One region of the Bacillus spongiae genome, then DNA from elsewhere that is predicted to be linked to it. Evidence: riboswitches for the same ligand, from Rfam matches in the RefSeq annotation. Region 1 holds a riboswitch; each other region holds the start of a gene.
The links. A riboswitch is a leader RNA that binds a small molecule or an ion and turns the genes downstream of it on or off. The one in region 1 is predicted to bind thiamine pyrophosphate.
Positions count from the first base shown of each region.

Region 2: another riboswitch for thiamine pyrophosphate. It lies ahead of thiC (phosphomethylpyrimidine synthase ThiC); the one in region 1 lies ahead of tenA (thiaminase II).
Region 3: another riboswitch for thiamine pyrophosphate. It lies ahead of thiD (bifunctional hydroxymethylpyrimidine kinase/phosphomethylpyrimidine kinase); the one in region 1 lies ahead of tenA (thiaminase II).

Region 1 is NZ_JBBAXC010000029.1:17,737-28,157, forward strand. It holds gene WAK64_RS21190 (DUF4179 domain-containing protein) at 1-490, shown strand, start outside; gene WAK64_RS21195 (acyltransferase family protein) at 929-1,993, shown strand; gene WAK64_RS21200 (PASTA domain-containing protein) at 2,131-2,880, opposite strand; TPP riboswitch at 3,304-3,411, shown strand; gene tenA (thiaminase II) at 3,537-4,226, shown strand; gene WAK64_RS21210 (thiamine phosphate synthase) at 4,223-4,849, shown strand; gene thiO (glycine oxidase ThiO) at 4,833-5,975, shown strand; gene thiS (sulfur carrier protein ThiS) at 5,959-6,162, shown strand; gene WAK64_RS21225 (thiazole synthase) at 6,159-6,932, shown strand; gene WAK64_RS21230 (thiazole biosynthesis adenylyltransferase ThiF) at 6,929-7,948, shown strand; gene WAK64_RS21235 (class I SAM-dependent methyltransferase) at 8,065-8,865, shown strand; gene WAK64_RS21240 (MBL fold metallo-hydrolase) at 9,094-9,927, shown strand; gene WAK64_RS21245 (MFS transporter) at 10,231-10,421, opposite strand, start outside.
Region 2 is NZ_JBBAXC010000004.1:270,563-280,983, reverse strand. It holds gene miaB (tRNA (N6-isopentenyl adenosine(37)-C2)-methylthiotransferase MiaB) at 552-2,096, shown strand; gene WAK64_RS07165 (YlbF/YmcA family competence regulator) at 2,098-2,529, shown strand; gene WAK64_RS07160 (GNAT family N-acetyltransferase) at 2,698-3,252, opposite strand; gene WAK64_RS07155 (DUF402 domain-containing protein) at 3,442-3,696, opposite strand; gene WAK64_RS07150 (hypothetical protein) at 3,734-3,943, opposite strand; TPP riboswitch at 4,142-4,258, shown strand; gene thiC (phosphomethylpyrimidine synthase ThiC) at 4,394-6,172, shown strand; gene WAK64_RS07140 (hypothetical protein) at 6,150-6,353, shown strand; gene WAK64_RS07135 (MBL fold metallo-hydrolase) at 6,479-7,303, shown strand; gene WAK64_RS07130 (NAD(P)-dependent alcohol dehydrogenase) at 7,617-8,558, opposite strand; gene WAK64_RS22385 (TIGR04104 family putative zinc finger protein) at 8,847-9,143, opposite strand; gene WAK64_RS07120 (putative quinol monooxygenase) at 9,657-9,968, shown strand; gene WAK64_RS07115 (DUF3900 domain-containing protein) at 10,211-10,421, opposite strand, start outside.
Region 3 is NZ_JBBAXC010000015.1:45,614-56,034, forward strand. It holds gene ligD (DNA ligase D) at 1-1,706, opposite strand, end outside; gene ku (non-homologous end joining protein Ku) at 1,803-2,627, shown strand; TPP riboswitch at 2,747-2,859, shown strand; gene thiD (bifunctional hydroxymethylpyrimidine kinase/phosphomethylpyrimidine kinase) at 3,114-3,902, shown strand; gene thiE (thiamine phosphate synthase) at 3,955-4,581, shown strand; gene WAK64_RS16765 (hypothetical protein) at 4,623-6,173, opposite strand; gene WAK64_RS16770 (hypothetical protein) at 6,520-8,070, opposite strand; gene WAK64_RS16775 (hypothetical protein) at 9,383-9,901, opposite strand; gene WAK64_RS16780 (class I SAM-dependent methyltransferase) at 10,284-10,421, opposite strand, start outside.

The sequences.
Region 1 (10,421 bases):
TCTTACGATGTATCCTATTCTTAAAATCAATGAACCTCCAGTTGAAAAACGATTAACGGAGAGCTCCTTTTTGTTAGAAGGTGAGCGAACACCCTATTCCGTTAAAGTAAATGATATTAAGGAAGAAAATAATCAGGTGATTATGGATTATCAGATTATCGGTTTTGAAAAGAAAATAAGTGAAGATGAATTTGAGAGACTCACAAACAATTTAGTAAGTTACGATATCTTTCAATTAATTCATCATGACTATCTCAATGTGTTTAATCCAGCAAACCCGAATCCAGACTACTATATTTATAGCAATACAGTGACCGTTGTTGACAAAGCATCCTTACAATTTCAATCTATCTTCCAGTTAGATGACAAGGAAACCTTCGAAAACTTCTCTTTAGAAAAGGCCGTACTAAGAACAAACTTGTTTGATCATTTAGTGGAGGAAAAAGAATTAGAACCCTTTACAGTTCAGATTCCAAACGAAGGTCGTTAAATGGTATTCCTAATTTCAAAACGATAGAGTAGATGACGATTGTCATGAAAGAAAGTGAATTATGGATTTTGTTTGATCTTCCACTGTTCAATTTTTTATTAGAGTAAAATGAATCGCTTAGATAGCTCGCAGTCTTTTTCATTAGACGGATAACTCGTAAACATCTAATTATTTTTCCATTTATTTTGAACAGAATAAATAGGTATGAGGTCCAAACATATGAATACTAGGTAGGAAGGGGTGCCTGTATAACGCATATACTTCCTATCTAGTAATGGCAAGTTTGTAAAGAGAGAATGTGGTTGTCCCGAATCTACTAACTAGCTTCTCGAATTCTATGTTTTTCACATACAAACGTAAAGACAATTATTCCAATAAGCTGTAGCAAGATTTATCTATACATAAGGCGACCTGTTAGATTCACTAGGGGGAATAGCAATTAACAAAGAATTTTCAAAACAAAAAAAGAACAGAGACCCTTTTTTTGATAATGCAAAGTTTATCCTAATTTTATTAGTCGTTTTCGGTCATTTAATTAGTATGTTTAGAGGAGATCATGAATTTCTATTTGGTATGGTCAATTTCTTGAATGCTTTTAGAATGCCAACGCTCATATTAATTTCAGGATATTTATCTAAAAGTTTTTATAAAAAAGGTGCTATAAAGAAAATAAGTAACAAAACAATTATGCCTTATTTTATGTTTGAAATTATTTATTCGTTTTACAACTATTATTTATATGGGTACGATTCACTACAATTTTCTTTGTTTATGCCTACAATGGGAATGTGGTTTTTATTAAGCCTTTTTTATTGGAACTTAATGTTGTTTGTTTTTACTAAAATACCGTTCCCTCTAGTAATAGCTTTACTAATGGGAATAGGAGTGGGCTTTATTGACAGTGCAGATTCTTACCTGAGCATATCAAGAACATTCGTCTTTTTTCCCTTTTTCCTATTAGGTTATTACATGAAAGCAGATCATTTTCAATGGGCAAAACAAAAGTATGCAAAATATCTTTCTATCATGTTTTTTAGTATTTGTGTCATGATCATCATGATGGCAGATTCGTCTATAATGAGAATGTATTTATTAGGGAAATACTCTTTTGATATGATTGGGCATTCCTCTATAGAAGGAACAATCTTTCGCTTACTAATCTATTTTGTCATGATTTGCGGCATCTGCTCGTTTTTACCGTGGGTACCAAAAAAACAAGTGTTCTTTACGTCACTTGGGAAGAAAACCTTTTATGTCTATGTATTTCATTTCTTTTTTATTAAATATATTAAAACGTTGAGCTGGTATGCTGAATGGAGCATCTGGCATATCGTGATGGTTCCGTTACTGACCATCACCATCACACTGTTATTAAGTTCTAAACCCGTTATTTCTTTTTCAAGGCCATTAGTGGAAAATAAGCTCTTATATACAAGCTTTAAGAAACCTCTTGATTACATTCGAATACCGATAATCATCTATGTGGTCGCTTTCTTTATCTAACCGCCTATAAAAATAGGAGAAATTTTAACTAGCTAGGTAAATAAAAAGGCTGTCGAGAAAATCGACAGCCTTTTTCATGATGGTTATGGGTGAGCTTCAAGCTAATACATCAATTCAATAGATGTTATGTTAAGGTTTTACTTTTGCCCCTTTGAAAGAACGACGTCTACAGTACCTCCTACTTCAATGGGTGCACCAGCTGCTGGATTGTGTCGAATCACACGGTTTTTAGAAACGGTATCACTAAACTCTTCTTCTAAATAGTTAATCGTTATTCTCTTATTTTGCGCATAAGTGGATATTTCGTCACGAGTGAAAATTTCTAGATCATCTAATGTAACATAATAAGTATCGGCTACTACCTCATTGTCTTTTGAAAAGCCCTTGATCGTCACAGGTTCTTCAATTGGTTCTGTAGAATAAAATATTGTATTTCCCCTATAAGGGTGATACTGTATATTTTTTGTTTGGTCATTTACTGATACTTTTTCTATTTCTTTATTGGCTATTAACCCTTTTGAGAAATAAATATTTTCATTTTCTTTATTCCATTGACCTCCCCAATTAATGCCTTCCTCTGCCTGATTAATATTTGCGATATCTCCGTAAGACTCCGTACTATAATTGATGATATGGTCATTCGCTAAATAGTAATTTACATTTCCAGCCTCATCCGTGATAAGGAATAAGGTCAAATCATTGTCTAATTCAATGGCTTCCATCGTATCTTTTATATAAGGAAAGTCGTGGGCTGTTTGATTTTCCATTTGGTCAAAATAGTTTTCTTTCTTAATTTTTCCTATGCCAATAACGGCTATCGTACTCAATAACACTACGGCAACTAGTAACACTAGAAAAACTTTTGGTATTCTTAATTTTTTTATCATGGTGTATTCCCCCTTATATAAACAGTTAACCCATAACGTTTTGGGCTCAAGTATTTTTCCTTCAATGTTTGATTGAAGCTTTTATTAATCCTGTTCCGTTTTCCTTTTTGTGAATTCGGTAACCTCCAATGTTTTTTATGATAGTTACAGCTTAGCTAATGAATGTGACTATGAAGTGACTTGAATATGACAATCTAGTCATGTAACAGACCACCTAGTTGAATCAGAATTATGTACGACAAACAAGTCCATTTGTTTAAAAGTTTTTCAAATGAATGATAATTAGAACGATACCTTTTATAGAAGAATTGACCTTAAATGAGGAATCAATTTGGTAAGAATTTTTTGTAGTAGGGATTTTTCTATTGGACATTTTACATTCACATGTTATGATGTAAGCAAATTCAATTTAATTGAATAAAGTTTTACCGCTAGGGGTGTCTTGCATAAGGCTGAGATTAAAGTGACACTTTAAGACCCTTTGAACCTGATCTGGTTTATACCAGCGTAGGGAAGTGGAGAATGGATATAAGGGATATTTTTTCCATTTCAACCACTTTTCTGCTGTAGAAAAGTGGTTTTTTGTTTTTACATAGTATAAAACTTCTCCGCTTCATCATGTGTTCACAAAGAGAATCATAAGGAGGAAATGAAGGATGACATTTACCGAAGAAGTAAGAAGAGAGTGTAACTCGATTTGGGAGGATAGTTTTCAGCATCCGTTTGTGAAAGGAATAGCAGACGGAAGTTTACCGTTAGAAAACTTTCGCTATTATGTTCTACAGGATTCTTATTATTTAACCCATTTTTCAAAAGTTCAAGCATTAGGAGCTTCGAAAGCAACAGATTTGCATACAACTTCCAGGTTTGCTGCACATGCGCAAGGTACGTATGAAGCAGAACTACAATTACATGAAAACTTTGCAAAGCGCTTAGGTATTACTGATGAAGAGAAGCGGTTGTTTCGTCCATCTCCAACCGCTTACGCGTATACGTCACATATGTATCGCGCTGCTTACGGTCATTTAGGGGACATTTTATCCGCTTTGCTCCCATGTTATTGGTTATACGCAGAAATCGGCGAGAAATTTCAAGGAGCGGCGCCGAAAGAGCCCATTTATCAAGACTGGATTGCGGCATATGGTGGGGAATGGTTTCAGCAATTAGTGACAGAGCAAATCGAACGACTCGATGACTTGGCTGAAAAGGTGACAGAGTCTGATCGAAAGCAAATGAAGGAGCATTTTTGGATCAGTAGTCAATACGAACTGGCATTTTGGGAGATGGCGTACACATTAGAAAAATGGCAAATGACGAATAAAGCACAGCCGATGGGTAATAAATGAGTCTCCACCTTATCACGAATGGGAAGCAGCCCTTCGTACAATTTATTGAAATAGCAAGAATGATAGATTCGTATATTGATGTCTTTCATATACGGGAAAAACATCTGTCGGCGAAAGAGCTTTATGAAGGGGTTGACAGCCTCTTAAAAGCAGGGATTTCACCGAGGAAAGTGATCATTAATGACCGAGCCGATGTAGCTGCATCGCTCGGGGTTAGAGGAGTCCAGCTTGCTCATCACAGTTTGCCTATTGAGGTAGTTAGAGCGACTTTTCCGAATTTAATGATTGGTTGTTCCACTCACTCGGTAGCGGAAGGAGAGAGGGCTGAAAAAGGGGGCGCAAGCTTTACTCTGTTCGGTCATATTTTCGAATCGACATCAAAGCCTGGATTACAGCCAAAAGGTTGTGATACCTTAAAAGCATTTTGTGCGGAGATGACGATTCCTGTCGTTGCGATTGGAGGCATCACCCCAGAGAAGGTCGAGTCAGTTTGGCAACAAGGAGTTTCTGGTATTGCGGTAATGTCTGGCATTTTAGAAAGTGAAGATCCTGTTCACACTGCACGGGCATATAAAGAAGCGATTCGTCGTGTAAAAGGAGGATACCATGAGAAAAATGTATGAGGTTCTCATCGTAGGTGGAGGAATTATCGGCCATTCTATTGCCTATTCGTTATCAAAACGTGGCATTTCCGTATTGGTGTTGGAGAAAGGGCAGATTAACGAGAAATCCTCGAGTGCAGCCGCAGGAATGTTAGCCGTTCAAGCTGAAATGAAGAAGGGTGGACCACTTTTCGAGCTCGGAAGAAAGAGTAGAAATATGTTCCCCGCTTTGCAAGCTGAATTGAAGGAACGAACGAATATTGATATTCAACTCATACAGCATGGAATGCTAACGGTTGCTCGCACAAAAGAAGAGAAGGAAACGATACAAGGCATGATCCCGTTTCAAAAAGCTGCCGGGGAAGAGGTTAGCTGGTTATCTCCTGATGAGGTGGTAGAGGTAGAGCCTTCTATCACGAGGAATACATTTGGCGGCATGTACGCAGCAAAGGATGGCCAAGTTGAAGCCCCGAAATTATCAAAAGCTTTTGCAAAGGCTGCTTATTCGCTTGGGACGCATGTAAAAGAATATACAGAAGTAATCAATTTGATCACAGATAAAGGAAAGTGCGTTGGGGTAGAAACCGAATCAGAGCGCATTTATAGTGATAAAGTTATTCTTACGACAGGTGCTTGGACGAAACGACTTTTACAGACGACAGATTTTCCGTTGCATGTCTATCCAGTAAAAGGAGAATGCTTATCCGTCACAACGAAGGAGCCTCTTTTAGAAAAAACGGTCTTCACGGATGGATGTTACATTGTCCCGAAAAGTAGTGGGCGATATATTATTGGCGCAACGATGATTCCGAATACCTTTGATGAACGAGTGAGCGTATCAGGTGTTTCCTCCTTGCTAGACCAAGCAATCGCGCTTATTCCTAAGTTGAAGAATGCCCACTGGGAGAAGGTTTGGTCAGGCATTCGTCCACAAACAACAGATGGAAAGCCTTATATCGGAAACCACCCTTCACTTAAGGGACTCTTTGTAGCAAGTGGTCATTATCGTAATGGGATTTTATTAAGTCCCATTACCGGTGAAATAATGGCGGATATAATAGAAGGAAAAAACATTGATCAAAACGTCGAAGCATTATCTTTGCAACGACAGTTAAAGGAGGCTAGTGGAGTTGAACCTACGTATTAACGGTGAATCGATAACCGTTCCAAAGGATATTAAAAATGTCACAGCTTTATTAGCTCATTATGGCGTGGAAGACCAGATTATCATTGTCGAACATAATCATGAAATTATTGAAAAAGACAAACATCAAACAACAAATTTACAAGACGGGGACAACATCGAAATTGTCCATTTTGTAGGAGGCGGATGAAAATGTTAAAAATCGGATCACATTCATTTCAGTCGAGATTATTATTAGGTACAGGGAAATATCCAAGTTTTGAGATTCAAAAGGAAGCTGTAGCGGTTTCTGAAGCAGAGATTCTTACATTTTCTGTGAGAAGAATGAATATTTTTGATCAAAGTCAACCAAATTTTTTGGAGCAATTGGATGTTCAACAGTATACGCTCTTACCAAATACAGCAGGAGCCAAAACAGCTGAAGAAGCGGTTCGTATCGCTAAGCTTGCGAAGGCTTCTGGATTATGTGATATGGTAAAAGTAGAGGTCATTGGGGACTTTACGACCTTATTACCAGATCCAATTGAAACGTTAAAGGCTTGTGAAATGTTATTAGAAGATGGTTTTATCGTTTTACCTTATATTTCCGATGATGTTATCTTAGCCAAACGCCTACAAGAGCTTGGCGTTCACGCAGTCATGCCAGGTGCCTCACCGATTGGATCTGGACAAGGAATTATCAATCCATTGAATTTAAGCTTTATCATTGAGCAAGCGAACGTTCCTGTCATCGTAGATGCTGGGATCGGTTCGCCAGCTGATGCAGCGTATGCAATGGAACTAGGAGCGGATGGTGTTCTATTAAATACGGCGGTTTCAGCTGCAGAGAACCCTGTCAATATGGCAAAGGCAATGAAATTAGCAATTGAAGCAGGGCGACTAGGTTTTGAAGCGGGACGTATGCCGAAAAAACGTTATGCAACAGCAAGTAGCCCAATGGAAGGAATGAGCACTATTTGACCGATCGCTATTCAAGACAACAATTATTTGCTCCTATCGGAGTAGAGGGGCAACAAACGTTAGCTAAAAAGCATGTGTTAATACTAGGGGCAGGAGCATTAGGGAGTGGAAGTGCGGAAGCAATCGTAAGAGCTGGGATCGGCAAGCTGACAATTATCGATCGTGATTACGTCGAGTGGAGCAACCTTCAGAGGCAACAGCTCTATACGGAAAGAGACGCAAAGGACAGACTTCCTAAAGCGATTGCTGCTAAAAGTCGACTTCAGCAAATAAATTCTGATGTCACAATTGAAGCGATAGTAGCCGATGCAACAGCAGTTGAGTTGGAGCAGCTTATCCATGATGTTGACTTGATCTTAGATGCAACCGATAATTTTGATACAAGACTCGTTTTAAATGATTTATCCCATAAGTACAATATCCCATGGGTGTATGGTGCGTGTGTAGGGAGTTATGGCATTAGTTATACGATCCTACCTGGGAAGACACCGTGTTTACATTGTTTACTTGAGAAGGTTCCGATGGGAGGAATCACTTGTGATACGGCAGGAATTATCAGTCCGGCCGTTGGCATGGTCGTTGCCTATCAAGTAGCGGAAGCACTCAAAATTCTTGTTGAAGATGAAGAACATCTTCGGCAAAAACTCGTCACGTTTGATTTATGGTCTAACCAATCAACGGCTATTTCAGTAGGTAAACTAAAACGGAAAGACTGTTTATCTTGCGGAGAGAACAGAGAATATCCATTCTTGTCGTACGAAAATCAAGTGAAATCGACTGTATTATGTGGAAGAAATACGGTTCAAATTCGTCCACAAGCAGGTGTGAATCGAAATTTAGATCAGTTAGCAGATAGACTCGCAGCAACGGCGGGAAAAATTGAACGAAACCCTTATTTACTCTCATATGAAGTAGATTCCTATCGCCTTGTTTTCTTTAAGGATGGGCGTGCGCTCATTCATGGAACGAGCGATTTAACAGAAGCAAAGAAAGTGTATCATCGTTATATAGGTTAAAAATCGTGCCTTCCCTAGCGGGTTGGCACGATTTTTAATTGAAATCAAATGCATGCAGGATGTAGAGGATGTTTGCAGAATAATCATTTTATAGCAAAAAAAGGAGGATATTCCAAATGAAGCAAGAACTAATGAGTAAAATGAACGAAGCAAGTTGGAATCAATCTGCCTACGAAGCTTGGGTTCATCGGCATGGCCGCCCACAGGAGTATGCTCAAATACTAAAGAAAAATCCACGAAAGGCTGTTCAGGATTACTTAAAGTATATTCAAAAGGTAGAAGGGAAGAAGATTGCAAATCTGCTAGGGTCAAAAGGAAATAAAGCGGTATCCTTTGCTTTATTGGGTGCGGATGTAACTGTTGTTGATATATCTAAATCAAACCGAAACTATGCTGTTGAATTAGCCAAGCATGCAGAGGTTGACCTTGAATACATCGTGTCAGACGTACTAACCATCCCTAGGGATCAGCAGTTGGTTAATTTCGACTATGTGCTGTTAGAGTTAGGTGTTTTACACTATTTTGTTGAACTGCAGCCGTTGTTCCAATTCGTTTGCAACGCTCTAAAAGAAGGAGGCACATTCATTTTACGAGATTACCACCCTATGGTGTCAAAATTAATGCGGGTAGAAGAAAATAAAATGGTCGCAAGTGGGAATTATTTTGAATCAAATATTGTAGACGAAAAGGTTGCGTACCATTTTCTCCTATCAGAAGACGAAGGCGCGTTATTAGAGAAACAGGTGAAGCTGAGGAGGTGGACATTAGGTGAAGTTGTGACAGAACTATCCAAAGCAGGAATGAAAATAGAGCTTTTAGAAGAGGAATCTGGCAATAGGTGGGCGCTTCCTGTCCATTCACCAGAAGGGGCGGAGAATCAACTTCCTGCACTTTATACGTTAATTGCACAAAAATAGCATTCAACACAGGATTTTCGAGCAAGTAATAACATTCTTCCATTGATGAAGTATAAAGGAATTATTCGTTTATCCGTTTATGAGCTCGATGAACGGATGGAAGTAGTAGAGAGTGGAGTGGAGGTTATTTCGAGCACGTATCACCGTCATATTTGGAAACAAATCATAATTTCAAAGATTTCTATATATATTCAATAAGTAGAGAGCTATGAATAGAGGGGGATAAGAATGACTGTAAAAGTGACAGTTCTATCAGAGAATACCGTTTTTGGGAATTTGGGGGCTATTGCAGAACATGGATGGTCTGTATTTATAGAAACGGATCATGGAAACTATCTATTTGATACAGGTCAAGGGAAGGCATTGCTCAATAACGCAAGTGTATTAAAAAAGGATTTATCCACGATCAAAGGAATTATTTTAAGCCATCATCATATTGACCATACTGGGGGATTGATGGATGCTGTTAAGGCAGTAGCTTCAAAAGAAATTGATGTGTATTGCCATCCTGATATTTTTAAAGATGGCTATCTCACTCGATCAGACTATCAACATATAGGAGTTCCTTTTTCAAAGGCTGCACTTGAGAGTAATGGAGCAAATTTTACGTACAACACAGCATTTACGGAGATTGCGCCTACTATTTACTTATCGGGTGAAGTTCCACGGTTAACGGATTTTGAATTTGGCGATACCGACATTGTCGTAAAATCGAATGAAGGATATATAAAAGATGAGGTGATGGATGATCAATCTATTATTATTAAAACCCCTAAAGGTTTATTCGTCATATTAGGGTGCTCTCATGCGGGGATTATTAACATTCTCAACTATGCTATGAAAATGACGGGAGAAGAGAGAATACATACCGTGATAGGAGGCACTCATTTATGGACGGTAAGTGAGGATCAAAAGGAAAGAAGCATAAAGGGATTGAAAGAATTCGAATTAGAACGATTAGGAGTTTCACATTGTACGGGCTTTGAAGTAAGCATGAGACTGGCACGTGAATTTGGTGATAAATTCTTTCATTGTAATGTAGGTACGGTTGTTTCGGTATAATCTTAGAGTTTTTTGTGCGAGGTTTTTGACCAATAATGAAATAATAGGAGAGTATTAGAGTTCCAAACGGTGACGTTAAATATACTGAATCAACTCCATCACTCTAAATAGTTTGTAGCCTAAAATAAAAAAGAAACCTAGGTTTCTTTTTTTATTTGTCCATTTTATTAGAGTTCAATCATACTTCATTTTCAGGTGATTTTTTACTTTTAAGATGAATCAACCCGTACCATTGTAGGGAGAATACCGGCCTTATTATAATCCGTTCATATCCCGAACAAATTTCCCTTCAGGCGTTTTACGTCAACTTGTTTTTTGGTTTCTATCTGTAAGGAAATGGATTTCTGATTTCGATAAAGAAGAAAAGAAATAATACAATCCTGGTAAAATAATTGCCATGCCAACAAGCAAATATAGTTGACGTGTACTTAGTTCTAGAAAGGATGAGGAAGCAAATAATATTCCTAGTGGCATGGTCACCCGAAGGAAAAGTA
Region 2 (10,421 bases), on a different contig from region 1:
TTTTATTTTACATAATCAAGGTTTCCTATCGTTTATCAATCAAAGTATCTTCCCTCAAGAAACGATCATGGCTGAATTATTTGCTAAGCATGTAATGGTAGCGGTTTTATTAAAAGTAATGTTACCTTTTCTTTCTACGTATTTCTAGTAATAGGTTAATAGTTTTTTTGTAATTTTGTAAATAATATCATCTATAATACATTCCTTCCATTTTAAAAAAATGGTTGTTGAGTCTGATCATATTTCTCTCTTTTTTATAAAATCTGGAGTGAATAATATCTCATCATACTTATTTTTTCCAATTAGATTACGTATTGACTCGTTTAACTCCCACGTACCGATTTCTAAGGAGTACTATTAATCTTCACTAGAAAATGACAGGCTGTTTTATGCTTGTCGTTTGTCAAACTAGTGAACATCCACCCTGTATATTGAGAAATCCTTTAAAAACCTTTATACTATACTAATGCGTATACTTAGACTCAGTATGCATTTAGTTAGAAAATACATTGAACCAATTGCATGTTCATCTTGTTAGAAAGGGGATTTTCATGAACGAACAGCAGCGTTTAGAAAGTCAAAGATTAAAAGAGAATAATTCTTCGGACAAAAAATCCGAAAAGGATTATAGTAAATATTTTGAATCAGTCTACACTCCGCCATCTTTAAAAGATGCAAAAAAACGCGGAAAAGAAAAAGTAAACTATCACAGTGACTTTACTATTCCTGATGAGTTTGAAGGACTTGGGAATGGGAAAAAGTTTTACATCCGCACATACGGTTGCCAAATGAACGAGCATGACACGGAAGTAATGGCGGGTATTTTTATGGCGCTTGGATATGAAGCGACAAATGGGACAGAGGATGCAGACGTCATTCTTCTCAATACTTGTGCCATTCGTGAAAATGCAGAAAATAAAGTGTTCGGTGAAATCGGTCACTTAAAGGCGTTAAAACGTGAAAAGCCAGATTTACTAATCGGTGTATGTGGTTGTATGTCTCAGGAAGAATCCGTTGTGAATAAGATTCTTCAAAAACATCAGCATGTCGATATGATTTTCGGTACACATAATATCCATCGTTTACCTCATATTTTAAAAGATGCGTATATGGGGAAAGAAATGGTTATAGAAGTGTGGTCAAAAGAGGGAGACGTCATTGAAAACCTGCCGAAAGTACGTCGTGGGAATATTAAAGCATGGGTAAATATTATGTATGGATGTGATAAATTCTGTACGTATTGTATCGTGCCATATACGCGCGGGAAAGAGCGCAGTCGTCGTCCAGAAGAAATCATTCAAGAGGTTCGTCATTTAGCAGCCCAAGGCTATCAAGAGATTACGCTCCTAGGTCAGAACGTGAATGCTTATGGGAAAGATTTTGAAGATATAGAGTACGGTCTTGGAGATTTAATGGATGAAATGCGGAAAATAGATATTCCTCGCGTTCGATTTACAACAAGTCATCCACGTGACTTTGATGATCATTTAATTGAAGTTCTTGCGAAGAAGGGAAATCTTGTTGAGCATATTCACCTTCCAGTTCAATCTGGTTCAACGGACGTATTAAAGATAATGGCTCGTAAATATACAAGGGAGCAGTTCTTAGAGCTTGTCCGAAAAATTAAGGCAGCAATCCCAGATGTAGCACTTACGACAGATATTATCGTAGGCTATCCGAATGAAACAGATGAACAATTTGAAGAGACTCTTTCTTTATACCGTGAAGTAGGATTTGAAACGGCTTATACTTTTATTTATTCACCACGTGAAGGAACACCAGCGGCGAAAATGAAAGATAATGTACCAATGGAAGTGAAAAAGGAGCGTCTACAACGCTTAAATGCTCTCGTTAACGAATTATCAGCAGAAGCGATGAAAGACTATACGGGTCAAGTACTCGAAGTCCTAGTTGAAGGCGAAAGTAAAAATAATCCTGAAATTTTGGCTGGCTATACAAGAAAGAATAAGCTTGTTAATTTTAAAGGGCCGAAAACAAGCATTGGGAAACTTGTTAAAGTGAAGATTACGGATGCAAAAACATGGTCTTTAAACGGAGAAATGATTGAAGAACTAAAAGCGGTTGAGGTGGAATAACATGACAAAATACACTAAAGAAGATATTATCGCACGTGCACGTGAGTTAGCAAACATGATTTCCGACACAGAAGAAGTAGATTTCTTTAAACGAGCAGAAGCGCAAATTAACGCCAATCAAAAAATCAGTGAAAAAATTGCAAGTATTAAAAGTCTACAAAAGCAAGCAGTTAATTTTCAGCAATATGGAAAAGTAGAAGCACAGAAAATGGTCGAAGAGAAAATTGACAAAATTCAAGCAGAGTTAGATTCACTACCTGTTGTTCAAGAGTTCAAACAGTCCCAAGTGGATGTAAACGACTTATTACAGATGGTCGCGTCGACAATCTCAAATTCAGTCACAGATAATATTATTAAATCAACCGGTGGAGATCTTCTAAGAGGAGAAACAGGCTCAAAAGTAGAAAATTCAGCTCCTGGAAGTTGCTCTTAAGAAATAAACTCGTTATCGTTTCCTATAAAGCCTGAATGAGACGGGGAATGAACCTTTAATAATTTAGCTAATCACATTACGTAATGAATCATTAAGCTGCCCTTCTTAACTCAAAATAGGCAAGATAATAGTAAAAAAGACCAAATCATCCTGTGATTTGGTCTTTTTTTAATTAGCATTTACATAGTAAACTAAATGGTCTGTCCATTCATCATTTTCATAAATAAAGCCTTTTCTTTTACATTCAAATGCCATTCCGGCACTTTCTGCTAGCTTCATAGACGGTATATTATCTATATTAATATGCGCTTCAATTCGGTGGAATTTTAAGTCTTTAAAGGCGATGGTAAGTGCGGCTTTAACTGCTTCTTTCCCGTAGCCGTTTTGCCAGTACTGGTTATGGATCGTATAGCCGATTCTCGCCCAGTCAAATTGCATGCGGGCTAAAGTAGAGAAATCCACCATTCCTACATGAACACCGTCTTTTTTTCTAAAAACACCAAATACGTGGGCAATATCATCCATCGCTAATTGCTGATGCTTGTCTACCAATTGGTGGAACCAATCGATTGTACATTCACTCATATCGATTTTTCCATCGTCATGGGGACTCTGGGACGGGAGTCGATTATTAAATTCATTCAACCAGTTTATGTAGTCCTCTTTCTTTAATGGTCTTACGATTAATCGTTCGGTTTCGAAAGTATACTCAAATTGATTCAAATAAACACCTCTGAACTTCCTGTTATAATATTTTGATAGATTTATTTTACTATAGCATTTGAACGAAAGGAATCATGACCTGAAAGTTCGACTCCCTTAGTTCAATTAGGGTTTCTAATATTCACTTTAATAGCCTAAAAATAGACACTGCTTTTCAGAATGCTATGATCGTTTTGTTCTAAAAGCTCCCTATAGTGGAAGAAAGGATTTAAACCTTTCCAAAACTGAGTCGTTAAATGGAAATTTCTTTTCTTTAATACTATATTTCATCTTTTCTAATGACTGAAGTGCACCTTCCTTTAGCTCAAGAGGGTAATTATATTTGATGCTATTTGTTTCAAACTCCTCTTCATCAATAACTTGCCAATCCTCATTTTGTGGTTTTACGAAATCTAAATCTAAATCAACAAAAGATAGTTCGTTTCCTTTTATTATTGATGGCAAAGCAACATTGCAGTAATAGGAGACAATGCTCCCATTTTCAGTCGGTAAAGCCTTCTTTGAGGGAAAAGTATTCTAATGATGTATTATGAAAGGTAAACGTAGTATCTCTCGAGTAGTGTATGAACTTTCTACCAGGTTTACAAAGCACTATTACATACTCTGGTGTTTTGTAAACAAGTTCTCCTTCCCATTCATAATGTTGAACGTTAGGGTACTTTAACCCCTTTATACGTATTACTTCACCCATAATGATTTCCTCCATAACCCTTTCAAACTATTCTATTTTCCTCCTCGTTAACTGAACAACTGCTCATCTATATCGTAACATAGTTGAAAGGCACAATATTTAAGAAAAAAGTATCAATTCACTTAATCTATTTACAATTAATCCAACTAGTGTTAAACTTGTGAGGATTAAATATGAATGAAAATTGAATATTGATCATCATTCTACTAGGGGTGTCCATTCAGCATGGACTGAGAGAAGTACGCGTATAAAGTTCTTTGACTCTTAGAACCTGATCTGGCTTGTACCAGCGGAGGGAAGTAGTTAGCATAATTTGAACAAATTTATTTGTACACGTGTGCATACTTCATCGGGTCTTGAAAAAGAACCCGATTTTTTGTTTTTATTATGCTTAAAAATACCTCACCTTCATATTGATATAGGCCCAGGTTAAAATCAATAAGGGAGGAAATTGGATTGAAAAAAGTAGAAAACGAAGGAATTGAATTTAAATCTCAATTCCCAAATAGTAAAAAAGTATATGTAGAGGGGACACGCTCTGACATTAAAGTTCCAATGAGAGAAATAGAATTAAGTCCAACAGAGACAGAAACAGGGACAGCTCACAATGAACCGATAAGAGTATATGATACAAGTGGTGTATTTACCGATCCGAATTTCATCCCGGACATACATAAAGGACTTCCTGAATTACGAAAATCATGGATTTTGGAACGTAAGGATGTTGAGGAATATAGTGGAAGAGAAGTAAAACCAGAAGATAATGGAATTCGTAGTAAGACGGGAAATGAACAAGTATCGTTTGATCGAAAAGATCGTAATCCGCTACGTGGACTCAAAGGAAAAAATGTAACCCAAATGCATTATGCTCGTAAAGGAGAGATTACCCCTGAAATGGAATTTATCGCCATTAGGGAAAATCTTGATGTGGAATTTGTCCGTAAAGAAGTAGCAGAAGGACGCGCGATCATCCCAGCAAATATTAACCATCCCGAGAGTGAACCAATGATTATCGGTCGTAATTTCCACGTGAAAATTAATGCGAATATTGGGAATTCAGCTGTCAGCTCTTCCATTGAAGAAGAAGTGGAAAAGATGACATGGGCAACTCACTGGGGAACTGATACGCTAATGGATTTATCAACAGGTAAAAATATCCATAACACACGAGAGTTTATTATTCGTAATTCTCCTGTGCCAGTTGGAACCGTTCCTATTTATCAAGCACTTGAAAAAGTGAATGGAATTGCTGAAGATTTAACGTGGGAAGTGTATCGAGATACGTTAATTGAACAAGCAGAGCAAGGGGTAGACTATTTTACGATCCATGCTGGAGTACTTTTGCGTTATATTCCAATGACGATTGAACGCACGACGGGAATCGTCTCCCGAGGAGGATCAATTCTGGCGCAGTGGTGTCTTGCTCACCATAAAGAAAACTTCCTTTATACTCATTTTGAAGAGATTTGTGAAATATTAAAGACGTATGATATCTCGGTTTCATTAGGGGACGGTTTAAGACCGGGATCGATTGCAGATGCGAATGACGACTCACAATTCGCTGAGCTTGATACATTAGGAGAATTAACAGAAATTGCTTGGAAACACGATGTGCAAGTCATGATTGAAGGGCCTGGCCACGTGCCAATGCATAAAATAAAAGAAAATGTCGACCGAGAAATAGAAGTGTGTAAGGGAGCTCCTTTCTATACGCTAGGTCCATTAACAACGGATATTGCGCCGGGATATGATCATATTACTTCAGCCATTGGAGCAGCGATGATTGGTTGGTTTGGAACTGCGATGCTTTGTTACGTGACACCGAAGGAACATTTAGGTCTACCGAACAAAGAGGATGTTCGACAAGGGGTTATTGCCTACAAAATAGCGGCACATGCTGCCGATTTAGCAAAAGGTCATCCTGGTGCACAGAAGCGTGATGATGCGTTATCCAAAGCTCGATTTGAGTTTCGTTGGAACGATCAATTTAATCTTTCGTTAGATCCTGATCGTGCTAGAGAGTACCATGATGAAACGCTACCAGCTGAAGGAGCGAAAGTCGCACATTTTTGTTCCATGTGCGGGCCGAAATTTTGTTCTATGAGAATTTCTCATGATCTTAGAAAACAAGCAAAAGAAGGAGAACAAACAAACAGCGAGTTTATTAAAGAGGGAATGGATAAGAAATCGAAGGAGTTTATTGAGAATGGGTCAGCCATTTACCAATAATTCATTCGAAGATAAAAAAATTGAGTGTTTGCAAGCAGAAATCTCTTTATTACAGCAAAATATCAAGCATTTAGAACAGCAGCTTTCAGAAATTCAACAGTCATGTCGGCATGTATTTAAGGAATCCTATGTGATGAGAAAATGCGTTAAATGTCATTTTGCTGAAAGTAAGTATTATTAATGTTGATAAAAACAACGGCAAGCTTCGCCGTTGTTTTTTTGTTGAAAAAAAGCATGATAATGGAAGAAATCTATTATATAGTAAAATAGTTAAATGTTTTAATTTTTTGACTAAAGGAGATAAATATGATGAATTATATTTGTATAACATGTGGAGTTCAATATGGTGAATCTCATGTAGAGCCGACACAATGTAAAATTTGTTCGGAGGAAAGGCAATACGTAAATCCGAATGGGCAATCATGGACAACATTAGACACAATGATAAAGAATGGTCAATATCATAATGAATTGATTCATAAAGAAGAAAACTTAATTAGTATTGCTACAAAGCCTAAATTTGGCATTGGGCAAGCAGCGTATTTCATAAAAAATGAAGGGTGTAACATTCTCTGGGATTGCATTACATACTTGGATGATAAAACGATTTTAGAGTTAAAGGAAATGGGTGGTGTACAGGCCATTGCGCTCTCACATCCGCATTATTATTCAACGCAGGTGGAATGGGCGGAAACCTTCAATGCGCCTATTTATATTCATGAAGATGATCGAGAATGGGTGACAAGACATAGCGACCACATTCAATTTTGGTCAGGAAATTCTTATGAATTAGCAAACGGATTGACTATTCATCGAATTGGAGGTCATTATAAGGGAGGATCTGTTTTACATTGGGAAAGCGGAAATGATCAAAAAGGTGTATTACTAACCGGCGACATTATTCAAGTTGTGGCAGACCAAAGGTGGGTTAGTTTTATGTATAGCTACCCAAATTTAATCCCACTTCCTGCACATAAAGTGAGAGAAATGGCTGATAAAGTCAATTTATTAACCTTTGATCGTATTTACAATGCGTTTCAGCGTAAAGTAGAGAGCGATGCTAGAGAAGCTGTCCAAAGGTCTGCTGATCGATACATTAAAGCATTGGAAGGAACGTTATTTACAACATAGCTTAATAGACTATGGCCATTATGTAGGTCAATACAAGCCGATTTTCTGTTATAGTAGGAGATCGGCTTGTTTTTTTCATAGGGAAGAACGAAGGAGAACATAATGATGTCGTTGAAAAGGATGATTACGATTGTGAGGCAGTGATGAACATGTTCATGGCAAGCACTATTAGGAAACAATTAAATTGACATGAGTAGAAGTAGGTTTCTTTGCAGGTTTTTCAAAGAATGATTTATTATTGATTAGTGAAATCGTACTTTTTTAGCATCATACACAACAAGGTATGAGATCCTCTCAAAAGGGAGTAGCAAGGCTACGTCATCATCTCAATCACTACATTCCCCTTCTTATGACCTAAGTCTACATATCGATGGGCTTGAACGATTTCTTCCATCGGATAAACTCTATCTATATATGGCTTATATTTGCCTTCCGCAATTAATTTTCTCAGCTTCAATAATTCTTCTATTTTTGTTTTACGACTTCCAGTATCCTTGTGAACATTAAGGTAAACACCAGTTTTTCTTATAACTTTCTTTGCTTTTGACTTTGGTAACTTTGCTACAGCATCAAATAGAACATCATACTTCTTATTTAATTGTGTAAGATCCTGCTTAGTATAATCAATCACATATTCTGCACCTAATTCCTTAGCTAGCTCTTGATTCTTTGTACTACATACAGCTGTTATCTTTGCGCCGTAATGGTTTTTGGCAATCTGTACTGCAGTTGAACCTACTGCACCTGAAGCACCATATATAAGCACTTCTTGGCCCTGTTGAATATCGGCTTTTTCAAGACAACGAATGACAGTCATTCCAGCTCCAACAGAAGCAGCGGCTTCGCCAAAGGGTAAATGATCAGGCATCAAAGTCAGTAGTCCATCTTCAGGCATTCTTTTATATTCCGCATAGCCACCAAAATCCTCTTCCAATGTAGAAGCAAATACTTTATCCCCAACCTTAAACTTCGTCACTTGTTCTCCAATTTCCTCGATTTCTCCTGCTAATTCCATCCCCAATATGGATCTTTTAGGCTTGAACATTCCAAGATACAATCGGGCAAAGGGCCATTGAATAACTGGTACGGAGAAGGCTCGCATTCTTACGTCTCCTCTTGTAACTGTAGAAGCGTGGACTTTTATTAATACTTCCGATTCCTTTGGTATCGGCTTTTTAAGTTGTTTTATACGAAGTACTTCTGGCGCACCATATTCTTCATAGACTATCCCTCTCATAAGGTTCTCTTTCATCATGGCCTCCTAATTATTTTTATTAATACACATTAGTAGGTTATCTGATTGTCAAATCTATTTACATTTATAAAAAGTATATTGTAAATATCTCCTCTTGATGATTTAAAAAAAGAATTCTATATAAAAAAGACTTCAGAGGAGGTCGAATGCCTGAAGTTGGGAGATAGGATTGGTATTAAATGAAGGCTGTTTTCTAAAAGATAGTTTGTATTGTTTTTAAAAACGGTGTATCCTATGTTACTTTTACTATTTTTTCGTTGTGGTATAACACCTTTAGGTAGTTTTTGCTTATTTCATCCATGTGTATTTTACGAAATAAGGAGTAAATAAAGACCCGATGAAGAATATGATGAGTCCTATACATAAAGATAAAAGAGGATTACTAAAGGGTGATAGGAAGGAAGTAAATATAAGCATAGGTAAAATCGTTAAAGATGAAGTGACGAATCTACCAGAAAGCTTTATCCTATGCTCTCCCTGACAGTTCTCACATTTAATCGGTTTATTTCCTACCCATAACGATTTATAAATTTTACGCCAACTAAATAGCTCGTTACAGTTCTCACATTTTTGCAAAGCAAACACCACCTTGTCCGACGTTAATAAATTTCATACATATTTATTTGGGAATCTTGTTATATCAAATTCCTCTTATGTAAATATTACTGAATTTATTTATCCTATTAAACTGTCTATTTGTTGAATAAGATAATTATGTATACTTATATATTAGCATATTTTGTAAAATACCTTGTATAAAAAAAGTGTTATTCATTTTTCAAATTGATAGAAATGCTCCCGCAATGTCACTAATTTCTTTATATACTTATTTCCATACGCTATTTTAGTAAAAAAATAATATTTTTAACGAAAATAGCCTAAATAAATGATTGATGGAAGGAATGGGAGGTCTAACGCGATCAAACCTTTCCGATACTTAAATATAGAGCACACTAATGGAATTACGCATCTATAGGCGTTAGTAGACTGAAACATTTGAAGGAATGGAATAGAATATTGAAGAAGTGATAGGAAAAAACAATAGAAGTTTAGAATACTTAATAAGAAGGATGAAACCTAAAATAAAGGAGAATACATATGAGCAAATTTGGATTGTTTGTAAAATTTACAGTAAGAGAAGGAGAGCGTGACACATTGGTAAATATTCTATTGGAGGCAGCAGAATCGATGCAGCAATTGAATGAATGCCAAATATATTTAGTTAATGTTTCTGACGATGAACCAAATTCTGTATTTGTTTATGAAGTGTGGAGCGATGAGAATGCGCATCAAGCATCATTATCACTTGAAGGGACTCAATTATTGATCAAGCGTTCCAAACCAATTATTACAGGAATGGAGAGAATCAGTACTTTGCAGCCGAAGGGAGGAAAGGGCATCTCTAACTAATATACTTAATATTGCTAAACGGAATAGAAAATCAACAGTACATCCTTATGAAAAGAAGCCATTTTGTCTCAAAATGGCTTCTTTTTTCGTCATTACATTAGAAAGACACAGGTTTCACAAGTATTTTAGTCTGCATTTGCATCATTTCAGTTATATGGAATTCTTCACTGAATGTTTTTAGTATAGATGAGGGTCAAGTTTTTTAGACGGATGGACTCACCCGGCTAACCGATCAGTTCCCTTTATTTCTTTGCAATTTTTTCAATAACAGAGTGTAAATCATCTGGTCTATGAAATTCGATAGGTGAGAAGCCTTTTTCGAACGTAATTTGTTCTGATTCAATCATAAGAACGTACCGCCCGTTGACTTTTGCGAGATGAACTGTATCACCAAAATCGGATAATAATGACTTGACTGAAATATGATCTAGCTTAAGTTTAAGCTCAACTTCA
Region 3 (10,421 bases), on a different contig from region 1:
AGCACGGAATCATAGGTGAAGGTCTTTGGCGTGAGTTGCTCTTTTAACTCTTCCCAAAAAATAGGTGTGGAAACGAGTGCCTCTTTATTTCCACGCATAGAATAAGGGGCAATGATTGTTTTTCCCTCTCCGTGTTGAACATAATCCACATACAATCGCCTGCCCCGTTTTGCTTTGAATCTTTCCGTTGTAAAGGAACGAGGATCTTGTTCAATTAAATACTGAGCTACAAAAGCATTAAATTGGTTTGTTTCCTTCCAGGTGAACTTAGGAGCTAGTGGTATAAATATTTGTAAGCCTTTGTTTCCTGACGTTTTTACATAAGCGTGTAAATGGAGCGAGTCAAGCACACGTTTGATGATAGTAGCGGCTTTTATCGCTAATGGAAAATCAGCTTGAGAGGGAGGATCTAAATCAAATACGATTTCGGATACAATGTGGCTGTTCATCGTCGAAAATGGAATGTGAAATTCAATTGCTAATTGATTGCCTAACCATAAAAGCGTACGAAGGTCGTTGCAAATAATAAAGGAAGTAGAATGAATATCAATCGTTTTAATAAATGAAGGAGCATAGGAAGGGCAATTTTTTTGAAAAAAAGCTTCTCCATCGATTCCTTCGGGGTATCGAACAACGGTTAGTGCACGATTTTTCAAAAACGGTATCATATGTTGATTAATTTTACGTAAATAGCGCAAATATTCCCCTTTATATAGTAATGGCTCTTTCCAAAGAACCTTTTCTTTATGTGTGATTTTTGTCGTGTTGGGGAAGCTTGCTTCATCTATATAAAATTGAAGTAGAGTACAATTATGATGGTTTTCTTGAAGCAAAAATCGAGAAAACCTTGGTTCCCGTAACTCTTTTTTATACCATTGCAAATAGAATACCTCTATACAAATCGAAGGAGGAAGTGAAAAATAATCATTAGAAATTTCTTTCCCATTTGTTCTAATAATTTCATTTAAAATATGCTTATTAGAAGAAGACAGACCTGCTGAAAAGGATCCAATTTTTCTAATTTTATTTTGTTCCCACACACTGACTTCATAAAAACCATTTTTTCGATTCCAACCTGTAATAAAACAAATAGCCGTTTTTCGATTCTTTAACTTTTGCCAATCGATTGACCGCTTCCCTTCTATCCATGAACTCCCTTTCTTTTTAGCAACGATTCCTTCCCCTTCATATCGTTGTACGTTTTTCCAAATAGATTGAAAAGAATCGGAAGATTTAGCTAATCTTAAGGTAGAGTGAGGTGGGAATCTAAAAGAATAAAACCATTGTTTAAGCTGTTCTTTTCTTTCATTATAAGTAGTCGATGTTACGTTCATCTCATTAAGACGAAGCAGATCAAACACGACATATTCACATGGACGTCTATGTGCAGCTTGGAGAATGTTGTTTCTTGATGTCATGCGCCCTCGTTGTTGTACATACGAAAAAGAACTTTTGTAATCATTCTCTAAGGCGACGATTTCTCCATCTAAAATAACCGATTCCTCGGTTAGGTATTTTTCGAAAAAGGATTTAATTTCTGGGAAAAGTGCCAATAAGTCTTTTCCATTCCGACTTAACAAACATTTTTGATCACTTAACCAAATCATGATTCCCCTAAAGCCATCATACTTCACCTCATAATGCCATTGCCCTTTTGTTGGTGGATGTTCAACAAGAGTAGGTAACATTGGTTTCGTTGCAATCACCTTCTTTTTTTTAGTATGCCACTTTTACCATTGTTTATATAGAATGAAAAGGGCATTATTTTAACCAAACTAAGAAAAAAGTAAGGATGGTTTTATATGCATACAATTTGGAAAGGAAGTATTAGTTTTGGGTTGGTGAATATTCCGATTAAACTTCATGCAGCTACTGAGGATGGCGATATAAAGTTAAGAAGTCTTCATAAAGCTTGCCATACACCGATAAAATATGAAAAAGTATGTCCAGCATGTGAAGTGGAATTAAATAAGGAGGACATTATTAAAGGGTTTGAAGTCGCGAAGGGGAAATTTGTCGAAATTAGCGACGATGAAATACAGGCGCTTAAAGAAAGTAAAGAAGAAAAAAGTGTTGAGATTGTTGATTTTATCGAATTAAAGGAAATCGACCCTATTTATTTTGACCGAAGTTACTTTTTGTCTCCGAGTGAAGGAGGAAAAAAAGCTTATGGTCTACTAAAAGAGGCGTTAGTAAAAACAAAAAAAGTAGGAATTGCCAAAATGATGATTCGATCAAAAGAACAACTCAGTGTGATTCGGGTATATGAAAACATCCTACTTGTTGAAACGATTCATTATCCTGATGAAGTCCGCAAGGTAGAGGAAGTTCCAAACATTCCTTCAGAAAAAAATGTAACGAAAAAGGAACTTGATACCGCTATTTTACTTATTGATCAACTCACTACTGACTTCTCACCTGAAAAGTATCACGATGAGTATAGGCAAAAGCTTGAAGGCTTAATTGAGGAAAAGTCGAAAGAAAAACAAACGGTTTTACCAGCAGAAAGTCGGGCAAATGCCGATAATGTTACCGATTTAATGGCTGCATTGCAAGCGTCAATTGACCAATCCAAGCCGAAAAAGAAAACAACGAATAAAAGGTCTAAGAAAGCAAAAGCTTTGTAATCCGTGTCTTAAAAGTAATGCTATCCGACTTATGTGCTTAGCTAGACTTGAACCATTCCACAACTTTTTTCTTCACTTATGATATGAGGTATGGTAAAGTATGAATGAATTTAATATTGAATGAACACTGGGGGTGCCGGAAGTGGCCGGCTGAGAGTAAGACCTTAATGTCTTTGACCCTTCTTAACCTGATCTGGTTTGTACCAGCGTAGGGAAGTGTCCAATATGATAGCGAAGAGTGCATAATAAAAAATTGCATGATTGACAGGTAGCTTTTGGCTACTATTCGTTCTTTCATTTAGTTCACGATAAACCTCCAGTGTTAACACATCGGAGGTTTTTATTGTTCTTACAGAAGGTAACAGCTGTAATCACGTTATTTAAGAATTGACCAAGTGATTAAGAAAAACATTACTGTGTCCTCAATAGAACAATAATCTTCAGGTTCATTCATCATCATTTCAATCATCATTGGAGGAATATAATGTGAAAACAGCTCTAACAATCGCAGGCTCAGATTCTGGAGGAGGAGCAGGCATTCAAGCAGATTTAAAAACGTTTTCAGCACTAGGGGTGTTTGGGATGTCAGTTATTACAGCTGTTACTGCTCAAAATACGCAAGAGGTTCGCTCAGTTGAAAACATTTCATTAAATGTAATTAAAGATCAAATCAATGCCATTTTTGATGACATTCATGTAGATGCAGTGAAAATTGGTATGCTATCGACTGCTGAAATTATTGAAGCGGTGACAACAGAGATTTCTAAGCGGAAGATAAAGTCGGTGGTTGTAGATCCCGTTATGGTTTCAACTAGCGGTCACTCCTTACTAGATCCGGCTGCTGTACATATGTTGAAAAAGAAATTACTTCCTCTCGCGACAGTCGTAACTCCCAATATTGCAGAAGCAGAAGTGTTAGTGAATCAGAAAATTCGAAACAAAGTAGAGATGGAGGAGGCCTGTCAGAGAATACATGAAATGGGTCCAGGAACGGTTCTTCTAAAAGGTGGACATTTACATGGTGACGCTGATGATCTTTTCTATGATGGAAAAGCATTCAGGTGGTTTCAAGCAGAAAGAATTCAGACGAAGAATACTCACGGTACAGGGTGTACATTATCGTCAGCTATTGCATCCTATTGCGCAAATGGAGAAAGATTAGAAACGGCCATTGCAAAGGGTAAAGATTATGTCACAGAAGCAATTAAACAAAGCTTTTCTATTGGAAAAGGAAATGGTCCTACACATCACTTTCATCCGTTTTACACAAGGTAATTCATATAACTTGTTTGGAGAATAATAAAATTATAGAAGAGGGAATTAATACATGGAGAATAATATCGATTATGGCTTATATTTGGTAACAGATGAATCTCTTCCATTAACCTTACTAGAAGAGAAAATAATTGGTGCCATGAAAGGGGGGGCATCGATCATTCAGCTCAGAGAAAAAGAGTCCACAAGTAAGGAGTTCATTAATAAAGCGAAAAGGTTGAAAGCAATCTTATCTGAAACATCTATTCCCCTTATTATTAATGACAGACTTGATATCGCCTTGCTCGTAGAGGCAGACGGGATACACCTAGGACAAGATGATCTTCCTGCGAGAGAAGTAAAGAAAATTCTTCCTGCCAAAATGATTCTCGGGGTCTCTGTACATTCCGTTCAGGAAGCACTTCAAGCAGAGAGGGATGGAGCAGATTATATTGGAGTAGGCTCAGTATTTAAAACTTCGTCAAAGCCAGACGCTACTCCCATTAGTTTTGATGAGGTAGTGGCCATTAAAAAATCAGTTTCTATACCGGTTGTCGGAATTGGTGGGATTACAGAAGAAAATGTTGACTTAATAAAGGAATTGGGGATTGACGGGGTTGCCATTGTGTCGGCTATTATGAAAAAAGAAGATACAAAAAAAGCGACAGAGCAATTAAAACGGAAACTTACGTGGCTCTAGTGAGAAAAGGAGGGATGCTCGATGCATTCCTCCTTCATTTTCTAAAACAAATCAAAGAAATAAGGACCTACACTAAATATAAGTAATAGCATGTACACAAACATAAAGTAAAAGCTACCTAGCATGGCAGTCCATTCAGGGTCACGACCCCATTTCCAGACCAATGTCGTTAAAAGAGAGAGGACGAATGAAATAACCCAAAGGCTTCCATCAAAAGTTAAATAGGAAGGGGCTATGGAATAGAAAAAGCTATCCATTGCAGTTGCTAAATAGAAGATAGGCATAACTAGAAACATTCCAATTGATACGTATTCGACTAAGTGAACACCTTCTGATTCCATAATGTTTGGTTTAAAAATATTTAAGTAGATCAAAAATGCTAAAGATGGTAAGTACACATAAAATGATGTTAATAATACAATAAACCCACTAAATAACATTAAGAAGCTATTATAAAAAGCATTGAAATAATCCTCTTTCGATAAAGTTAAACTATCCTTAATGACGGCTTCATCATTTGACGAAAAATATAATTTGTGCGACTCCCCTTTATAGATTAACCAATAAATCGAAGAGAAATTATTTGCATAAAATGGATCATTCGCAACGTGATCTGTTGTTGATATTAACCGACTTTCGACTTTATTCCCTTTTAATTCCCCCAAGTATAAGCTGAAGTCATTTTTTTTGAAAACCCCAATTCCTTCTGCTAAGAAAGTAAAAGTAGTTTTATCCTTCATGAGAAAGTTTGATAAGGAATGAAAAGAATAAAACTGGTGCTGAGAGTCTTTATCATAAAACTTGATTTTCTCCAATGGAACAGTATTGTTGATAAAGTCCTCGATAGTGCCTTCCATTATAAAGGATTGATATGTGATATTCCCTTGTTTTCGTCCGTTTTTTTCTATTAATAGTAATATTTTTCCGTTTGCTTCAATATTTCCACTAATGCCATTAATTGAAAATTGGTATCCTGTATCAACACTGGATAACAGTATAGGTAAATCATCTTGAGAATTTAATAAATATAGATTTGCTTTAGTTTTCCATTCATTAGGGGTCGAGACGACTATTTCTCCGCTATTTAGAAAATACACATTTTCCAAGTTATTTTCAAAGGTAGAAAGTAAAGTCGTTTCACCAGTATCCGGATATAAACGATAAAGGGCGTTATCAGCCCAATAGACAACCTGCTCATCAGCTCCCTTTACGTCGGTTATATTCTCGGCTATGACCGTTTCGGAAGAAAGGTCTGACAAAATGACTCTCTTTTTGTTGAGATATACAAATTTTTCTCCGTTTGTCCAAAAGCCCTTTCCTTTATCTACTTTTAATGGAAGGGTGTCACTTTGGGTGGTCATCTGTTGGTTTAACTCGACTACTTGGACACCAGAAGATGAAGTCAAATACATCTTATTGTCGTTATGAAACACTTGTTTGCTTTCACTTAATGAAACATCCAATGGTAAAGAACGGCTCCATTCATCATTAGGGAGCTGATTAATTTCATTCAATTGTTGAAAGTATAAGACTAAGAAAAGGCAACTACAAAGAACAATAGGAATGCCAAATGTTTTGAGTTTTCTCATCATGGTCCCCCTTTTTTTATTTCTGTATTTTACCATATTTTTAATATTTTTTCATTTTTTAAAATAATCAGAATAAAAAGTTTAGAAATAATCTATTTCAATTTGTATGAGTCAATAGTATAGAGTAGAAGATACTATTTCTTTTATATAGATACATAAATGTTATTCAGAAAAGGTCAGTAAACCGAAGGAAGGGAATATAAAGGAATTGCAAATTGATGGGGTTGCCATTGTGTCGGCTATCGTGAAAAAAGAAGATACAAAAAAAAGAGACAAAGCAAATAAAACGGAAATTTACGTGGCTCTAGTGAGAAAAGGAGGGATGTATTTTGCACCCCTCCATCATTTTCTAAAACAAATCAAAGAAATAAGGACCTACACTAATCATAAATAATAGCATGTACACAATCATAAAGTAAAAACTACCTAACATGGCAGTCCAATCAGGGTCACGACCCCATTTCCAGACCAATGTCGTTATAAGAGAGAGAACGAATGAAATAACCCAAAGGCTCCCATCAAAGGTTAAATAGGAAGGGGCTATGGAATAGAAAAAGCTATCCATTGCAGTTGCTAAATAGAAGATAGGCATAACTAGAAACATTCCAATTGATACGTATTCGACTAAATGAATACCTTCTGATTCCAAAACGTTTGGTTTAAAAATATTTAAGTAGATCAAAAATGTTAAAGATGGCAAGTACACATAAAATGATGTTAATAATACAATAAACCCACTAAATAACATTAAGAAACTATTATAAAAAGCATTTGAATAATCCTCTTTCGATAAAGTTAAACTATCCTTAATGACGGCTTCATCAGTTGACGAAAAATATAATTTGTGCGACTCACCGTTATAGATTAACCAATAAATTGAAGATAAATCATTTGCATAAAATGGATCGTTCGCAACGTGATCTGTTGTTGATATTAACCGACTTTCGACTTTATTCCCTTTCAATTCCCCTAGGTATAAACTGGTGTCATTTTTTTTGGTAACCCCAAGTCCTTCTGCTAGGAAAGTAAAAGTAGTTTTATCCTTCATGCGAAAGTTCGATAAGGAATGAGAATTTTCAAACTGGTGCTGAGAGTCTTTATCATAAAAATTGATTTTTTCCAACGGAACAGTATTGTTGATAAAGTCCTCGATAGTGCCTTCCATTTTATAGGAATAATAAGTGATATTTCCTTGTGATCGTCCGTTTTTTTCCATTAATAGGAATATATGTCCATTTTCTTGAATGGTTCCACTAATGCCGTCAATAATAGATTGTTGGCCGGTGTTAATGCTGGATAACAGAATAGGTAAATCATCTTGATCATTTAATAAATATAGATTTGCTTTAGTATTCCAATCATTAGGGATTAAGACGAGTATTTCTCCACTATTTAGAAAATACACGTCTTCCACATTATTTTCAAAGGTAGAAAGTAAAGTCGTTTCACCAGTATCTGGATTTAAACGATAAAGGGTGTTATCAGTCCAATAGACAACCTGCTCATCAGCTCCCTTTACGTTTGATACATTCTCAGCTATGACCGTTTCGGAAGAAAGGTCTGACAAAATGACCCTCTTTTTGTTGAGATATACAAATTTTTCTTCGTTTGTCCAAAAGCCCTTTCCTTTATCCACTTTTAATGGAAGGGTGTCACCTTGGGTGGTCATCTGCTGGTTTAACTCGACTACTTGGACATCAGTAGATGAAGTCAAATACATCTTATTGTCGTTATGAAACACTTGTTTGCTTTCACTTAACGAAACATCCAATGGTAAAGAACGGCTCCATTCATCATTAGGAAGCTGCTTAATTTCATTCAATTGCTGAAAGTATAAGACTAAGAAAAGGCAGCTACAAAGAACAATAGGAATGCCGAATGTTTTGAGTTTTCTCATCATTGTCCTCCTTTTTTATTTCTGTATTTTACCATATTTTTGATAAGTTTTTATTTTTTTAAATTATCAGAATAATAAGTTTGGACTAATTTTAATTAGTAGTGAATAACCTATTTCAATTTTTATTAGTCAAAAATAAAGAGAAGATATTTTTATTAAATAGCGTGGTTTTAACATAATCAAAAAGAAATTTACTGAAGTTTTAAACATTCGAATGTTACCTAGATACAAAAATGTTATTCAAGAAAAGGTCAGTATACTGAAAGAAGGGAAAAGGATGGATTATATGGGAACACAGCAATCCTGAAATTGATAACGTATGAGACTAGAAGAAATCGGGAAATACAGAGAAAATAGAATTATTATATGAAGGAGTTTGACAAATACAGGATATTAATATATAATGAATTCTGGCTAAAATGTCCATAATGAAGTGAAGGAACATATTTGCCATCGATTGCGTTCGATGACTTTATAGTACAAATTTAAATATTTAGGGGGCAGAACATATAAACATTAGTTTTTTCCATAAGAATCTCACACTTATGACTTCCGGTAGTGATTCTCTCACAGTCACTTTGCCGATGAAACCACGAATTTTGCTTCCACCATATTAATATACTTCATTTAATTCCATTTTAATAATTATTCAATTAATAGCTGAATCACGCTGGCACGGCCTAGGAGCCGTAAGGATGAAAGAGAGGTAGGGCTTTCATTGTTTCAGAACCAAATAATGCGGACAGTTTAGCTTACTAAGCAATATTTATTAATATAATTTCAAATTAATTATTATATTGTTGTCCTATGTATGAAATAAAAAACACTTATTTTACTAAAGCCTTCTCAATCCTTTAAGGACAGAACAGCTTGTTTATTCGAGGACGTTTGTAAAAATGAGTTTTTTAGCACAAATGTAGGACATATTATCTAGATCTAGTGAAAATGTTAATAAATGTAAAACACCAAAGGGTACCCTTTGGTGTTTTTTCGTTTCGTGTGATTGCTATAACAATGCTGTTATTTTTACATAAAAAATCTGTATATGATATAAAGTTGAAGAAGAATGATTATTCTTTGGTGCATGAAATATGTAAAGGAAAGCACCGTGATAAAATGTCGTAGTGGAATAATAGTTAAACGGTTGTCATGGAAGTGATTATAAGGTTAATTGTCAGGCCTTTTGTTTATTTCACCGATTGCTTTATATCAAATTGTTTCATTGATTGAAGTTTTCTACACAAAGGAATCTATTGATGAAAATTATGTTAGAATCATTTGATAAATAAGATATAAGCTTCTTTACCATACTATTTTAAGGGTAATAATTATCGGCACCACGTTTTAACGTTGAAATGTGTATTCTGGAGGCTTTAGCTATATCATTCATGGTATTTCTTAATTCCTGAGGTAACCCTTCATCCGAAATAAATTTCTCGTACATATTGATGTTATCAATTTCTGCTTGAACGCTTGCCTGAAATGCTTGTCGTAATGTTGTCGGAGGGGGCGTAAAATCAGCAGCATTATTTTCTGGTGGTGAAATATTGTATAGGTCAGATAGATGAAGGAGAGCATGAATATGTTGCTGTTCTACTTTTTTTATTTGAACAAATGGAATGACTTGTCCGAATTTCTTATGTATAGCATCATATCTTGCTTGGGCTAAGTATTCATCTTGAATAGCGTAATGAAGAACCTTTTCGATTGTTAAATTGTCATCAGCCAATCCACCATTACTACCATAATGATCAGGCATCCAATTTTCAGCATAAACAGAGTAGGGTGAGAGTGATAAAAAAATGATTATTCCAAGAAGTACCCATCGATTCATTCTTAATCCTCCTATTTCAAAGTAAGAATAGTTTGCTACTGAAATAAGAAAAAATACATAGTGAAATGAAGACTTTACTTGCAGAAGTTGAAGTACATTTTCATGTGGAATTACACCCTCTACTTGCGATCTCAATCTGTTTACTTGCAGAACTCAATCAAATCCTTTAAAACTCAACTATTTATTACAATCTACACCAAGTACTTGCGAAACTTTTTCCGTTTGGAGGATAAATGTACGATGTTTTGCTTCATTGCAATAAAAAGAGGAAAAGTTTAGTTTTTTCCTCTTTAGAGTAAAGTATTTGAACAATGAATATCACTTCGACTCTTTAACATTGCGTCGATACGAAACGCAAGTTATTTGATCATTCATAATGTTTTTAATTACTTCGTTTTTCACACCGAATCATCATTTCATTAAAATAAGGGCGAATCTTCTTCTGAAGTTGTTCATGTTCATCCAACTTAGTAAATGCATCGGGATGAAGTGTTTCAGAAAGCTGGAATTCAACACCTTC